DNA from 3 places in the Paenarthrobacter sp. NPDC058040 genome. Region 2 is predicted to be linked to each of the others. Evidence: predicted binding sites of a transcription regulator. Region 2 holds the regulator's gene; each other region holds the start of a gene.
What was found. Region 2 encodes HrcA, which represses chaperone genes, less so after heat shock. Its sites were predicted from a motif close to TTNGCACTCGNNNNNNNCGAGTGCNAA; they were not measured.
Positions count from the first base shown of each region.

Region 1: the regulator HrcA is predicted to act here: its motif matches at 3,293-3,319, upstream of groL (chaperonin GroEL).
Region 3: the regulator HrcA is predicted to act here: its motif matches at 1,934-1,960, upstream of groES (co-chaperone GroES).

Region 1 covers NZ_JBHVRN010000011.1:124,031-129,026, reverse strand. The annotation lists gene ACFVSJ_RS16590 (siderophore-interacting protein) at 1-751, opposite strand, end outside; gene ACFVSJ_RS16585 (uracil-DNA glycosylase) at 935-1,702, opposite strand; gene ACFVSJ_RS16580 (DUF3263 domain-containing protein) at 1,834-2,169, shown strand; gene ACFVSJ_RS16575 (LytR C-terminal domain-containing protein) at 2,219-2,839, shown strand; gene ACFVSJ_RS16570 (cold-shock protein) at 2,996-3,199, shown strand; gene groL (chaperonin GroEL) at 3,497-4,996, shown strand, end outside.
Region 2 covers NZ_JBHVRN010000008.1:175,387-180,382, forward strand. The annotation lists gene hemW (radical SAM family heme chaperone HemW) at 1-1,086, shown strand, start outside; gene ACFVSJ_RS13115 (DUF4870 domain-containing protein) at 1,106-1,519, opposite strand; gene ACFVSJ_RS13120 (DUF3097 domain-containing protein) at 1,625-2,476, opposite strand; gene hrcA (heat-inducible transcriptional repressor HrcA) at 2,696-3,703, shown strand; gene dnaJ (molecular chaperone DnaJ) at 3,755-4,885, shown strand; gene ACFVSJ_RS13135 (16S rRNA (uracil(1498)-N(3))-methyltransferase) at 4,888-4,996, shown strand, end outside.
Region 3 covers NZ_JBHVRN010000003.1:152,164-157,159, reverse strand. The annotation lists gene ACFVSJ_RS05290 (shikimate 5-dehydrogenase) at 1-190, shown strand, start outside; gene ACFVSJ_RS05285 (SAM-dependent methyltransferase) at 187-1,419, opposite strand; gene ACFVSJ_RS05280 (hypothetical protein) at 1,488-1,910, shown strand; gene groES (co-chaperone GroES) at 2,103-2,399, shown strand; gene groL (chaperonin GroEL) at 2,486-4,099, shown strand; gene ACFVSJ_RS05265 (LuxR C-terminal-related transcriptional regulator) at 4,271-4,996, shown strand, end outside.

The DNA.
Region 1 (4,996 bases), on a different contig from region 2:
AGCGTTCCAGGCCATGCTGCACGAAGAAGATCTCCCGGAGCCCCTTCATGTAGCCACGCTCACCGTGGGCAAAGACATCCACACGCCCTTCTGGCCATTCGAGGCCTCGCAGGGCGTTCAGCAGGAGCTCGCTGGACCCGGCCTGCACTCCATTGCGCTGCAGCCACGTCACTTCCACGCCGGCCGGGGCCGAAATGGGCAGGATGTCCTCGTCGCTGTCCACTTCCAGGAACGCGAATCCACGGGCGTCCGGCGCCAGGGCTTCGATGGAAGCCGCGATGGCTGGGATGGCCGCGTCATCACCCGCGAACAGGTGCCAGTCAGCGTCAAGGGCCGGGTTGTACGCGCCTCCGGGCCCGGTGAAGACGAGGGAATCGCCAGGTTCCGCAGCAGCCGCCCAGGGTCCTGCAAGTCCCTCATCGCCGTGAACCACAAAGTCGATTGCCAACTCCTGGGCCTCCAGGTCAACCCAGCGGATGGTGTAGGTCCGGGTGTGCGGCCACTGGTCCCGGGGCATGGTTTCCCGGATGGCCCACAGGTCCAGCGGCAGTTCGTAGTTCACCCCAGGCTGCGGGAAGACGATCTTCACGTACCGGTCCACGAATTCGTTGTTCGCATAGTCGCTGAAACCAGATCCACCCGCCACGATCCGCACCATATGCGGGGAGAGCCGTTCCTTGCGGAGCACGGTCAGGTTCACCTGGGGCCGGGTTTGGCGGGTAGCGGACGACGTCACGGGAAGGGCAGCCATGAAGGCAAGCCTAAGCTAATCCGCTGTGCCCCGGCTGGGTATGAGTCGAACGTTACAACCCGACGCTCTCTCACGAAACGGCCGTTTGTGCCCGGCCCTCTCTCACTGCCGGCTTTCCGGCCAACCATTGGTGAGAGAGCGTCGGCCGGAAGGGGGTGTTTGGTGAGAGAGCGTCGGGAGGGGCTAGAGGACCGGGAGTTCCCAGTCGACCGGCCCGGCGCCCTGCTCCGCAAGCAACGCATTCGTCCGGCTGAACGGCTTGGACCCGAAGAATCCACGGGAGGCGGACAGCGGACTCGGATGAACGGACACAATCGACGGAGCGCCGTTCAGCAACGGACCCACCGCTTCAGCATCCTTACCCCACAGGATCGCGATGAGCGGTTTCTGCCTGCCACCGCCGTCTGTGCGGTTTGCGACGGCGGTGACTGCCGCCGTCGTAATTGCCTCCCAGCCTTTGCCGCGGTGTGAACCGGCGTTGCCGGCCGCGACGCTCAGGACGCGGTTGAGCAACAGGACGCCCTGGTCTGCCCATGCCGTGAGGTCGCCGTGGACGCGTGGCGGCAAGCCGAGATCGTCCTGGAGTTCGCGGTAGATGTTGGCCAGGCTCCGCGGGATGGGCCGGGTTTCGCGGGACACGGCAAAGGAAAGTCCGACGGCGTGTCCCGGCGTTGGGTACGGATCCTGGCCGAGCAGCAGGACTTTGACGTCGGCCAGTGGCCGTTGGAAGGCCCGCAGAATATTGGGGGCCGCAGGAAGGACCTGGGTTCCCAGCCCGGCTTGGCCGGCGACGAAGCGAAGTGCATCGCGTAGTTGAGGTTCCACAGGGCGGAGTGCATCGGCCCAGTCGGGAGCCATGAGGTCCTCCAGGGGCCTGTCCAACAATCCGGCGAAGTCCTGGTCGCCAGTATCGTTCGGTTCAAGGTCAAAGAGTGCATCCTCGCCAGTCACTCCGCCATTGTCCCTTGACTAACGCCGCGCGTGCGAATGGGCTAACGCCGCGCGTGCGAATGACAGCCTTGTTATTCGCCCGTAACATAGGGGTAGGACATTTTCCCCAACAAGCGTCGAAGGAGTGTGCCGTGGCCGAACCAGCACCGGAACCGATGGCGCCGCAGGCAACGGGCTTTGCCCTTGAGGACCTTGCAGCCGGCGTCCGCAGCGACTCCCCGTTAAGCGAGCGGGACCAGCAAATGCTGGCCTTGGAACGGCAATGGTGGAAGTACGCGGGAGCCAAGGAACAGGCCATCCGCGAACTCTTCGACCTCTCTGCCACGCATTACTACCAGATCCTCAATGCCCTCATCGATACCGAGGACGCATTGGCTCACGATCCCATGCTGGTCAAGAGACTGCGTAGACTACGTACGTCCCGCCAACGCGCGCGGACAGCGCGGCGCTTGGGGTCGGACGCGTAAATCGCCAGGCTGATCTGTCAGCAGCAACCAGCAAGGACAACGCTTCACCATGACCAAATTTGCCAAGGATGAATTCGACCGGGTGCCGCAGAACGGGTCCCGGCAGGGCGTGCACCGGGACTCCACGGAGACAGCCCGCCCCACTTTGTGGCCTGTACTGACCGTTGGAGCTGTTGCCCTGGTTCTGGGCCTGGTTGCGTTCCTGATCCTTCCGCGGCTCGGTTTCGTGGCTCCTGTCGCCTCGTCCAGCACCTCTGCGCCCGCGCCGCAACAGAGTGAGGCGTCGCCGTCGGCAGCTCCGTCCGAGTCGGGCAGTGCCCCCATTGCCTCGGGTGAGCCGACCCCCTCCGCATCGCCATCCGCATCGCCATCCGCCACACCTTCCGCCGCGCCCGTGGACAAGACCACGGCCGTGGCCGTCTACAACGGTACTGCGACGGCGGGACTCGCCAGCCGCGTGGCCGGCATCGTCCAGGGCGACGGTTGGACGCTTGGCACCGTCGGGAACTGGGGCGGGCTGCCGCAGCAGACATCCGTGGTCTTCTACAACGCACCGGCGCAGAAGGCCAACGCCGAGGCGGTTGCCGCCCTCCTGCGCATCACATCCGTGGTCGAGTCGCCCGAAGTCCAGCAGCCGCTCGTGGTTGTTGTGGGACCTGGCTACCAGTAATTCCGGCCTTCCAGCCCTCCCGGTTAAGCCTCAATAACAAAAATGCTGCCCCGCCTTCGGGCGGGAGCGCAGGGGGCGTGACTGTGGTTACAGTGGATTGATTCCGGTACGGAGATCCCGGCAACCGGTCTTGGCAACTGTGAAAGTGTGGGCATCATGGCTTTGGGAACCGTCAAATGGTTCAACGCCGAAAAAGGGTACGGCTTCATTACGGTGGACGATTCCGGCGATGACGTCTTTGTGCATTGGTCGGCCATCCAGATGGACGGTTTCCGCGCCCTCGAAGAAGGCCAGCGCGTTGAGTTCGAACTTGGCGAAGGCTTGAAAGGCCCGCAGGCGGAGAGTGTCCGCGTGGCCTGACGTGAAGTCAGCTCTCGGCTGAAAGCGTCCTGGTCTGAGGCGCAAGGTGGCGCTTCTGCTTGCACTCTCTACGGTCGAGTGCTAATTATTGATTTAGCACTCCCACGCATTGACTGCTAATTACGGTCCGTTCACGGCGCCGCAGGTAGTCGGTGCCGGGGGGATCAAGAAACACCCTGGTGGGGTGAGGTCTGGAGCGCGGGGCATACAGAGGCCGCAAGCAAAGGACCGTCCGTCGCGGGCATCCCACCTGACAGGTACCTTCTTAACGACTGTCCCGAAAGGACTACCGCCGTTATGGCCAAGATCATTGCATTTGATGAAGAGGCACGCCGCGGCCTCGAGCGGGGTCTGAACACCCTTGCTGACGCCGTCAAGGTCACCCTCGGCCCGCGTGGACGCAACGTCGTCCTCGAAAAGAAGTGGGGCGCCCCCACGATCACCAACGATGGTGTTTCCATCGCCAAGGAGATCGAGCTGGACGATCCTTACGAGAAGATCGGCGCCGAGCTGGTCAAGGAAGTTGCCAAGAAGACGGACGACGTCGCTGGCGACGGTACCACCACCGCTACGGTCCTCGCCCAGGCACTGGTCAAGGAAGGCCTGCGCAACGTTGCCGCCGGCGCCGACCCGCTGTCCCTGAAGCGCGGCATCGAAAAGGCAGTTGAAGCTGTCATCAGCGAACTGCTTGCTTCCGCCAAGGAAATCGAAACCAAGGAAGAGATCGCCGCTACGGCTTCCATCTCTGCCGGTGACCAGGAAATCGGCGCCCTGATCGCTGAAGCCCTGGACAAGGTGGGCAAGGAAGGCGTCATCACGGTCGAGGAATCCAACACCTTCGGCCTGGAGCTCGAACTCACCGAAGGCATGCGCTTCGACAAGGGTTACATCTCCGCTTACTTCGTCACCGACGCTGAGCGCCAGGAAACGGTCCTCGAAGACCCGTACATCCTGATCGTCAACTCCAAGATCTCCAACGTGAAGGAACTCGTTGCGGTCCTGGAGAAGGTCATGCAGTCCAACAAGCCGCTGCTGATCATCGCCGAAGACATCGAAGGCGAGGCCCTTGCCACGCTGATCGTCAACAAGATCCGTGGCACCTTCAAGTCCGTTGCCGTCAAGGCTCCGGGCTTCGGTGACCGCCGCAAGGCACAGCTCGCCGACATCGCCATCCTCACCGGCGGCCAGGTCATCTCCGAAGAGGTTGGCCTCAAGCTGGAGAACGCTGGCCTGGAACTCCTCGGCACCGCCCGCAAGGTTGTTGTGACCAAGGACGAGACCACCATTGTTGAAGGTGCCGGCGACGCCGAGCAGATCGCCGGCCGTGTTGCCCAGATCCGCTCCGAGATCGAGAACTCCGACTCCGACTACGACCGCGAGAAGCTGCAGGAGCGCTTGGCCAAGCTGGCCGGCGGCGTTGCAGTCATCAAGGCCGGTGCCGCAACCGAGGTTGAGCTCAAGGAACGCAAGCACCGCATTGAGGACGCTGTCCGCAACGCAAAGGCTGCCGTTGAAGAAGGCATCGTTGCCGGTGGTGGCGTTGCCCTCATCCAGGCCGGTGCCAAGGCATTCGCCAACCTGAACCTCGAGAACGACGAAGCAACCGGCGCCAACATCGTCAAGGTTGCCATCGACGCTCCGCTGAAGCAGATCGCTTTCAACGCCGGCCTCGAGCCGGGCGTTGTTGCCGACAAGGTCCGCGGCCTGCCTTCCGGCCACGGCCTGAACGCTGCAACGGGTGTTTACGAAGACCTGCTGGCTGCCGGCGTCAACGACCCCGTAAAGGTCACCCGTTCG
Region 2 (4,996 bases):
AATACTTATACCGCCACTGAACTGGGTGGAGGCGCCTCGCAGGATGCCTATGCTGCGACGGCGGTTTCCGAGCTCGGATTCGCGGCAGAAGCCCTGGATGCCTCGGGCCTGCCGCGTCGGCCGCTCAGCACTGTCTTCTTCGGGGGCGGTACGCCAACGCTGCTCCCGGCCGAAGACCTGGCACGGATCCTGCGTGCCGCCGTCGAACACTGGGGGCTCGAACCGGGCGCCGAGGTGACCACCGAGGCGAACCCCGACTCAGTCACGCCGGACTCCCTCAAAGTGCTGGCCGATGCCGGGTTTACCCGGGTGTCCTTCGGTATGCAGTCGGCTGTGCCGCACGTCCTCAAGGTCCTGGACCGCACCCATACCCCCAGCCGGGTTCCCCTGGTGGTTGAATGGGCACGCGAGGTCGGCTTGGCGGTGAGCCTTGACCTGATCTACGGCACGCCGGGCGAGTCCATGGAAGATTGGCGTATGTCCCTCGAAACGGCCCTGTCCTACAATCCGGACCACATCAGTGCGTACGCCCTGATTGTGGAGGACGGGACCAAGCTCGCGGCCCAGATCCGGCGTGGCGAGGTTCCCGGAATCGACGACGACGACCACGCCGCAAAGTACGAGCTCGCCGACCAGCTGATCTCGGAGGCAGGCCTGGGTTGGTATGAGGTCAGCAACTGGGCCAGGACTCCTGGGCAGGCGTGCCGGCACAACCTCGCGTACTGGCGTGGCGACGACTGGTGGGGAATCGGCCCGGGAGCCCACTCCCATGTTGGCGGAGTCCGCTGGTGGAACGTCAAGCACCCCACCGCCTATGCGTCCCGCCTGGCGGCCGGAAATTCGCCCGCCGCGGGCAGGGAAACCCTCGACGCCGGAACCCGGGAAGTGGAACGCATCATGCTTGAAGCGCGGCTTGGCTCAGGATTGGACGTGGATGCCCTCGACAAAGTGGGTCGGCACGCCATGGCAGGGCTCATTGCCGATGGGCTGGTGGATCCCGCTGCTGCTTTCAAGGGCCGCTTGGTGTTGACCCTCAAGGGGCGCTTGTTGGCAGACGCAGTGGTACGCCGGATCCTTCCGGACTAGCTGGCCGCCGCGTCTGCGGCTACTTGATCCAGCGGAGGTTGAAACGGTACCGGTGCGGTTGGCCGTGGTTGACCCGGATGCCCGCGGACACCGAGAAACACGTGAGCGCCACCCAAATTGCCGTTGCGATCACCGCGAAGATGTTGCCTACAACCGGCAGCAGGACGAGGATGTTCGCCAGGACGGCCGCAATGGTGGGCGGAAGTGTGAAATTCAGGGCTTCCTTGGACTCCTGGGCCGTGAACGGCCCGCGCTCACGGAAGATCAAGTAGATCAGCAAGGACGGAAGGCAGCCGAGGATTCCCCCAAAGTGGGCCAGCGTGGCCCACTGCCGGTCTTCGCTTGCGGTCAGGGGCAGTGCATTCGCAGGTGCACCATGGTACTGGGGCTGGCCTGCGGCCCGGCCCTGTTCTTCTGGAGCGTTCTCTGCCACGGTGTCTTCCCTTTGCTGTAAAAATGCGGTGTTGCTGTCCCAGAATACTGGGTCCGGACTCGTTGCAGGGACCATCAGCGCTCGAAACGGTCCGGTGTCCCCTCCTCAGGGGGCGGTCAAAAAGTCGATGACTTCCTCCACGCGCCCCAGCAGGGAAGCCTCCAGGTCGGCGTAGGTCCTTACGGCCCCCAGCAATCGTTGCCAGCCCAGGCCGATGTCCTCTGCCGTTTCATGTGGCCAGCCGAACGCCCTGAGGATTCCCGTCTTCCAGTCCGTGCCGCGGGGCACGTCCGGCCACTGTTCGATGCCAAGGACTTTCGGTCGGATTGCCTGCCACACGTCCACGTAGGGGTGTCCGACAATAAGCACGTTTCCGGCGGCCCCCGGTACCTGCATTGCTTCTGCTGCGATACGGGATTCCTTTGAACCGGCCACCAGATGGTCCACCAGGATGCCCAGCTTGCGCTTCGGCCCCGGGCCGAAGGCTGCGATCGCCGCCCGGAGATCGTCCACGCCATGAAGGGGCTCGACGACGATGCCCTCCACCCGAAGGTCGTCACCCCAGACTTTCTCGACGAGTTCGGCGTCGTGTTTGCCTTCCACCCAGATCCGGCTGGCTTTCGCCACTTGCGCTCGTTGGCCTTGGACCCTGACTGAACCGGACGCTGTGCGGCCGGCGGGCACTGCTCCTGCCGGGGCCTTGGCGGCGGGAGGCAGCAGCCGTACGGCCTGCCCTTCGAGCAGGAAGCCGAAGCCGAGCTGGAAGGACCGGGTCTTGCCACGCCGGTCTTCGAGGGACACGATGTGCATTCCGCCCGATTTCTCGACGCGGGTGACTTCGCCCACCCAGCCCGATTGGACGTCTTCGAGGACCATTCCGCGCTGGACAGGCACTTCCGGAAGCTTTTGTTTGGCGGGAGCGGAGAGGTCCTGCGGGCCCCACGTGTCGAAAGCCAAGGAGTCTCTACCTCTTCGCGCTGGGAATGTCGGCCGGCTACCCGTTGCTGCCGGCTCCGCCTTGGATGTTATCCGCGGGCGTTTTCAATGCTAGCAACGTGGTGGCCCATACTAGACTTGTTAGCACTTGGGCATGTTGAGTGCTAAGAGCAATGGTCAATCCGGGTCCGTCCCACGCCTGCCAGCGGGGATCCGAAGCGTCGACAGGAGGTGTCGCACATGAGTGAACCGCGCAAGCTGGAAGTGTTGCGTGCCATCGTCGAGGACTACGTGCACTCGCGGGAACCTGTCGGCTCCAAGGCATTGGTGGAACGGCACCACCTCGGCGTATCAAGCGCCACCATCAGGAACGACATGGCAGTGCTTGAAGAGGAAGGCCTCATTGCCGCCCCGCACACCAGCGCGGGCCGTATTCCCACGGACAAGGGCTACAGGCTGTTCGTGGACCGGATCTCGCAGGTCAAGCCGCTCTCTGCCGCCGAACGCCGCGCCATCCATTCGCTCCTTGAAGGCCCCGACGATCTCGACGACATCCTGGAGCGGACCGTCAGGCTCCTGTCGCAGCTGACCAACCAGGTCGCCGTCGTGCAGTACCCGCACTCCAAGCGCGCTTTGGTCCGCCATGTTGAGTTTGTCCTGCTTGCCCCCAAGCAGGTCCTCGTGGTCCTGATTGCGGACACCGGCAGCGTGGGACAGAAGGTGCTTGACACGGGTTCGGACGTCACGAATGAAGCGTTGATGGCCCTGCGGGCGAGGTTCCTTGGCAGCATCGCCGGGTCTCCGCTGGAGTTGCTGCCGCAGGTGCTGCCGTCCGTTGTGGCCCTGTGCCCCCCGGAAGTCCGTGGCGTGGCGCAGGTCCTCGCCGGGGGACTCCAGTCGCTCAGCGATACCAGCCGCGAAGAGCGCATCCTGATGGCGGGCACGGCAAACCTCGCCCGTTCCAATGTGGACTTCCCCTTGAGCATCGGACCGGTACTTGAAGCCCTCGAGGAACAAGTGGTGATGCTTCGGTTGTTGTCGGACATGGGCGATGATCCCCGGGGGGTCACAGTCAGCATCGGCCGGGAGAATCCTTACGACGGCTTGTCCGAGGCCTCCGTGGTCGCGACGGGCTACGGCTCCGGTGCCAAGGTAGGCATCCTGGGCCCCACCCGGATGGACTATCCCACCACCATGGCCGCTGTCCGGGCCGTGGCCCGCTACCTTTCCCGTATTCTCGGCGGCTGACGCCAGCCACCGACGTAAGAACCGCAGTACAACAAGGAAGAGATACTGACTTTGAGCAGCCACTATGACGTTTTGGGAGTCTCCCCGGAAGCCACCGGCGAAGAGATCAAAAAGGCGTACCGCAAGTTGGCGCGAAAACTGCACCCGGATGTCAACCCGGGCGAGGATGTCGCGGAGCAGTTCAAGGCCGTGACGCACGCTTACGAAGTGTTGTCCGACCCGCAGAAACGCCGTGTGTACGACGCCACTGGCAACGAGAACGGTACCGACAATGGCTTCGGCGGCGGGTACTCCGGCCAGGGTTTCGCCTTCCAGGACATCTTCGACACGTTCTTTGGCGGCGGCGGCGGGGGACACGCGGGTCCGGCGTCCCGTGTGCGGCGCGGCCAGGACGCGCTCATCAGCGTCCGCATCGATCTCAAGGACGCAGTCTTCGGCGTCAACAAGAAGCTTGAGGTGGATACCGCTGTTGTCTGTCCCACGTGTGATGGCAGCTGCTGCCGGCCCGGCACCCACCCTGAGCGCTGCGACATCTGCGGCGGCAGTGGCCAGGTCCAACGGGCTGTGCGCTCCATCCTCGGCCAGGTCATGACCACCGCACCGTGTGGCTCCTGCGAAGGCTTCGGCACCATCATCAAGGACCCGTGCAACGAATGCAGCGGCCAGGGCCGCATCCGCAGCCGGCGTTCCCTGACCATCAAGGTCCCTGCCGGCGTCGCGACGGGAACCCGCATCCAGTTGTCCGGCCAGGGCGAAGCCGGTCCCGCGGGCGGACCTGCAGGCGACCTGTACGTTGAGATCCGCGTCAACAACGATTCCACGTACATCCGCGAAGGCGACGACCTCCACGCCACGCTGAGCGTGCCGATGACAGCGGCGGCCCTGGGAACGGAGCTGACGCTTGAGACGTTCGATGGCGCCCAGGAAATCGACGTCAAGGCTGGAACGCAGTCCGGCGAAATCATCACGCTTCGCGGCTTGGGGGTTACCCATTTGCGGGGCTACGGCCGAGGGGACCTTAAGGTCCACCTGCACGTGGAAACTCCCGTCAAACTGGACGCTGCCCAGGAAGACCTCTTGAGGCAACTTGCCAAATTGCGTGGTGAGCAGTTCACGGAAGGCAAGCTCGTGGCCAGCGGTGGCATGTTCGCCAAGCTGCGGGACAAGCTCGGTAACCTGTAGCGGTGAGCAACCCCGTCTTCTTCACCCCGGCCGGGAGCCTGGATGGCCTGGGGCCCGGATCCGTGTTCGTCCTCGAGGGCCCGGAGGCCCGCCACGCCGTGACAGTGAAGC
Region 3 (4,996 bases), on a different contig from region 2:
CGCTTTGCCTTCGGAAACCCCGCTGATCGCCGCGGCCCGAGCCGCCGGCAAGCCTGTGATCACTGGAGCCGAGGTCATATCGATCCAGGCGGAGGAACAGTTCGTCCTGTATACGGGCGTGCGCCCGACGCCGGAGCAGGTGCGTGAAGCTTCGGAGTTTTCGCGGCGCCCGGAGCCTGAAAAGTCCTAGGCGGTAACCGGCTCTACCACTACAACCACCCGTTCCTCGCCGATCCTGGTGAGCACCAGGGTCGCCGTCTTCGGCTTGCCGGCCTTCCCCGAGGGCTTTGCGGGGAGGAGTTGCTTCCGGAGTTCCTCGGGGGTCACTGCGGTACCGCGCTTCTTGATGTCCAGCACGGTGATGCCGTTCTCCTTGACCCATGCCTTGAGGGCCTTCATGTTGTAGGGCATCACGTCGAGGACCCGGTAGGCGCGGGCGAACGGGGTGTCGTGCAGCTCGGGGGCGCAAATGTAGGCGATGTGCTGGTCCACCAAATGGCCGCCGAGCCTTTCCGCGACGTCTGCAACCAGTCCGGCGCGGATCACCGCACCGTCGGGTTCGTACAGGAACCCTTCAACCGGCCCGACGGCGGCGGCCGGACCGCCGTCGAAATCCTCGCCGCTGGTGATTTCGGCAGCGCCCTGGGCGCCGATCAGCAATGCTGCGCGGCGGACGCCTGGGCGGGCAACGGCGTTGAACCACAGGGTCACTTCGGTGACATCGCCACCAACCGATACCCATTGGGCCTCGCAGTTGGCAGGGACGGAATCGTGCGGCATTCCGGGGCCCATCTTGACGCCAATGGCCCTCCCGGTCGCAGCCAGGTTCTCCACGAAGGACAACGGAGGAGAGAACGCCTCGGGGTCCCAGATCCTTGTGGTCCCGGAAGTGGATGTGGTGCGCCGTGCGGGATCGAGCCATACCCCGTCCATGCCGTCCAGATCCACGGTGGTGGCATCCGAATGCACCACCGTGGCATGCGGGAACGGCATCAGGTTGATGGTGGCGCAGGCGGCCGTGGTTTCGTCCATCTCCACGGCGGTGACGTTGACATCCATGGACGCCAACGCGAGGGAATCGGCGCCGAGCCCACACCCGAGATCCGCCACATGGGAGATCCCGGCTTTGACGAAGCGCTCGGCATGCCGGGCGGCCACGTTGAGGCGGGTGGCTTGTTCGAGGCCCGCCTGGGTGAAAAGCATCTGGTGGGCAAACTCGCCGAACTTGGCCTCGGCCTTGGTCCGCAGTCGCGACTGCGTCAGGACAGCGGCCACGAGTTCGGGGGAGTGTCCTGCCTTGCGCAGCGACGCGTTCAGCGCCAGTGCGTCGGCCTCCCGGTACGGTCCCAGCGAGGCCAGCAGCTCCCATCCTTCGGTGGTCAGCAAGGGCGCGAGGTGTTCCTGGGGAGCGTTGGGCATGGCACCCAGCTTAACCTTTTCGCGCCTCGGGATGAGAGCGGGCCGATCAGCCCGATAGGGTTGATTTCATGGAAGACACCGCAGCTCCGCAGCCCTCCCACGCCGACAACCCGGACAATAACCAGCCCGTCCGGCCCGGAGTCGATGGACATTCCGCCGGCCGGTCCCTTTCCACCTATGCGCGGCCTGCCCTGATCGCCGGCGTGGTGATCGCCGTGATCTGCGCCGGTCTGCTCATTGTCATTTTTGCCCTGGATTCCTTCAACGCCGCCGCGTACTCGGTGACGGGCAAGAGCGTCAACGATGCCACCGACGAGGCCCGCGACATCCGCGAGTTGTACAGCGGAGTCCGCGCAGGCGGAATCATCGGCCTGGTGGTTTCCGGCGTCGTGGCCGTTGCTGCCGGGATCGCGCTGTACCTCAACCGCGGAGCAGCGGCGCTGGATGGCGATGACGAGGACTACGACCTGGACGACCTCAGGGACCAATAACCAGGTTCACCCATGACGAAATGCTGGCACTCACCTTGACCGAGTGCTAACGCCTTACATAGAGTCTTGTTAGCACTCTCCCCGGGAGGGTGCTAACCACGCCAAGCGTCATCCGGCACCGCGACGACGGTTGCACGCCTCGGCACCCTTGTTCTTAGTCCATGAATCAGCTCATGAAAAGGAGAGATCCGAGTGTCGGTCTCGATTAAGCCTCTTGAGGATCGTATTGTTGTTCGCCCGCTCGAAGCAGAGCAGACCACGGCTTCCGGCCTGGTCATTCCGGACTCCGCACAGGAGAAGCCGCAGGAAGGCGAAGTTGTTGCAATCGGCCCCGGCCGCTTCGATGACAACGGCAACCGCGTACCGGTGGACGTAGCTGTTGGCGACGTCGTCATCTACTCCAAGTACGGTGGAACCGAAGTCAAGACCGGTGGCAACGAGTACCTCGTGCTGTCCGCCCGCGACGTCCTCGCGATCGTCGTCAAGTAACTTCCTGGAACCCCGCACCGCAGGCATCGTTGGAACACCATCCAGCCGCCAGTGGTGCGGGTTTTCCGTTCTGAAAGGACACAACCATGGCAAAGCAGCTTGCGTTTAACGACGCTGCCCGCCGGTCCCTCGAGGCCGGTATCGACAAGCTCGCCAACACCGTCAAGGTGACCCTTGGCCCGCGCGGCCGCAACGTGGTGCTGGACAAGAAGTGGGGCGCCCCCACCATCACCAACGACGGCGTGACCATCGCCCGCGAAGTGGAGCTGGACGACCCCTACGAGAACCTTGGCGCACAGCTGGCCAAGGAAGTCGCCACCAAGACCAACGATGTTGCCGGTGACGGCACCACCACGGCCACCGTGCTCGCACAGGCCTTGGTCAAGGAAGGCCTGCGCAACGTCGCAGCCGGCGCCGCTCCGGGCGAAATCAAGCGCGGCATCGAGGTTTCCGTTGAAGCCATCGCCGCCCGCCTCCTGGAGAACGCCCGCGAAGTCGAAGGCACCCAGGTTGCCAACGTCGCAGCGATCTCCGCCCAGAGCGACGAGGTTGGCGAACTGCTGGCCGAGGCTTTCGGCAAGGTAGGCAAGGATGGTGTCATCACCATCGAAGAGTCCTCCACCACGCAGACCGAACTGGTCCTCACCGAGGGCATGCAGTTCGACAAGGGCTACCTTTCCCCCTACTTCGTCACCGACGCAGAGCGCCAGGAAGCCGTCCTCGAAGACGCGCTGATCCTGATCAACCAGGGCAAGATCTCCTCGCTGCAGGACTTCCTGCCGCTGCTGGAGAAGGCCCTGCAGGCTTCCAAGCCGCTCTTCATCATCGCCGAAGACATTGAAGGCGAAGCCCTCTCCACGCTGATCGTCAACCGCATCCGCGGCACGCTCAACGTCGTGGCCGTCAAGGCACCGGGCTTCGGCGACCGCCGCAAGGCCATGCTCCAGGACATCGCCACCCTCACCGGTGCGCAGGTTGTTTCCCCGGACCTCGGCCTGAGCCTGGACACCGTTGGCCTCGAGGTACTGGGTACGGCACGCCGCATCACGGTTACCAAGGACAACACCACCATTGTGGACGGCGCCGGCACCGAGCAGGACGTGGCTGACCGCGTTGCACAGCTCCGCGCCGAACTGACCCGCACGGATTCCGACTGGGACCGCGAGAAGCTGCAGGAACGCCTGGCCAAGCTTGCCGGCGGGATCGGCGTGATCAAGGTTGGCGCGGCCACTGAGGTGGAGCTCAAGGAAAAGAAGCACCGCATCGAGGACGCTGTGTCCTCCACGCGTGCCGCCCTTGAAGAAGGCATCGTTTCCGGCGGCGGTTCCGCCCTCATCCACGCTCTCAAGGCACTGGACGAGGCTCCGGCCGTCACGGCCCTGGAAGGTGACGCGGCTGCTGCTGTTGGCATCGTCCGCCGTGCCCTGACCCAGCCGCTGCGCTGGATCGCCCAGAACGCAGGCTTCGACGGCTACGTGGTGGTTTCCAAGGTTTCCGAACTGGACGCCAACCACGGCTTCAACGCCAAGTCCGGTGAATACGAGGACCTGATCGCCGCCGGCGTGATCGACCCCGTCAAGGTCACCCGCTCCGCTCTCCGCAACGCCGCTTCCATCGCTGCTTTGGTTCTCACCACCGAGACCCTGGTTGCCGAGAAGCCGGCCGAGGAAGAAGACGCACACGCAGGCCACAGCCACTAGGCTGCCTGCTCGAAGGAACCCCGGTCACGCCCTGCGTGGCCGGGGTTTCTTTGTGCCTGCGGTGGGGTACGGAACGGCTATTGTCCGCGTACGACGGCGGGCGGTACCCTGACGCTTGAAGCGGCCCGTTGGGTTCGCCAAGAGTGCCGCTTCCCGCCGGAAAAGTGAGATATGACAGTACCCGTCACCGCCCTGGATCTGGGTCGCTCGGCATTCACGGAACGCCGCTGGAGCGACGCTTTGGAGTGCCTGGTCCAAGCCGAGTCTGAAGGCGGGCTGCCACCCCAGGACATGGAATTGCTTGCCTCGGTTGCCATGCTGCTGGGGCTCAACGGCGAAGGCGTCGACTATCTCACCCGGGCCCATGGCGAGTACCTGACCGTGGGGGACACCGACAGCGCTGCCCGTTGCGCCGCCTGGCTGGTGATGTTCCTGATGGACTTGGGCGAGTATGCCCGCGGCAATGGCTGGCTCGCCAAGGCCAGGCGCCTGATCGAGGAAATGGACCGGCCTTCCGCCGGCGAAGGCTACCTGCTCATCCCCACCGGGCTTGGCACCTTGCGCGGGGGCGACCCGGACGGGGGCTACGCAATCTTCAGCCGGGCCCTGGACATCGGGCTCTCCTTCGGCGAGAAGGACCTCCAGGCCATGGGACGGCTGGGCCTTGGAACCTCCCGCCTGGCACTCGGTTTTTTCGAGGAAGGCCTGCAGCTCCTGGATGAAGTCATGGTGTCGGTCACGGCGGACGAAGTTTCCCCCATTCCGACGGGGATCATTTACTGCGCCGTGCTTGGCAGTTGCCGTCTTGCCCAGGACGTTGGACGCGCCCAGGAGTGGACGGCTGCACTGGAACGTTGGTGCGGCGAGCGTCCGGACATGGTGATGTTCGGGTCGCAA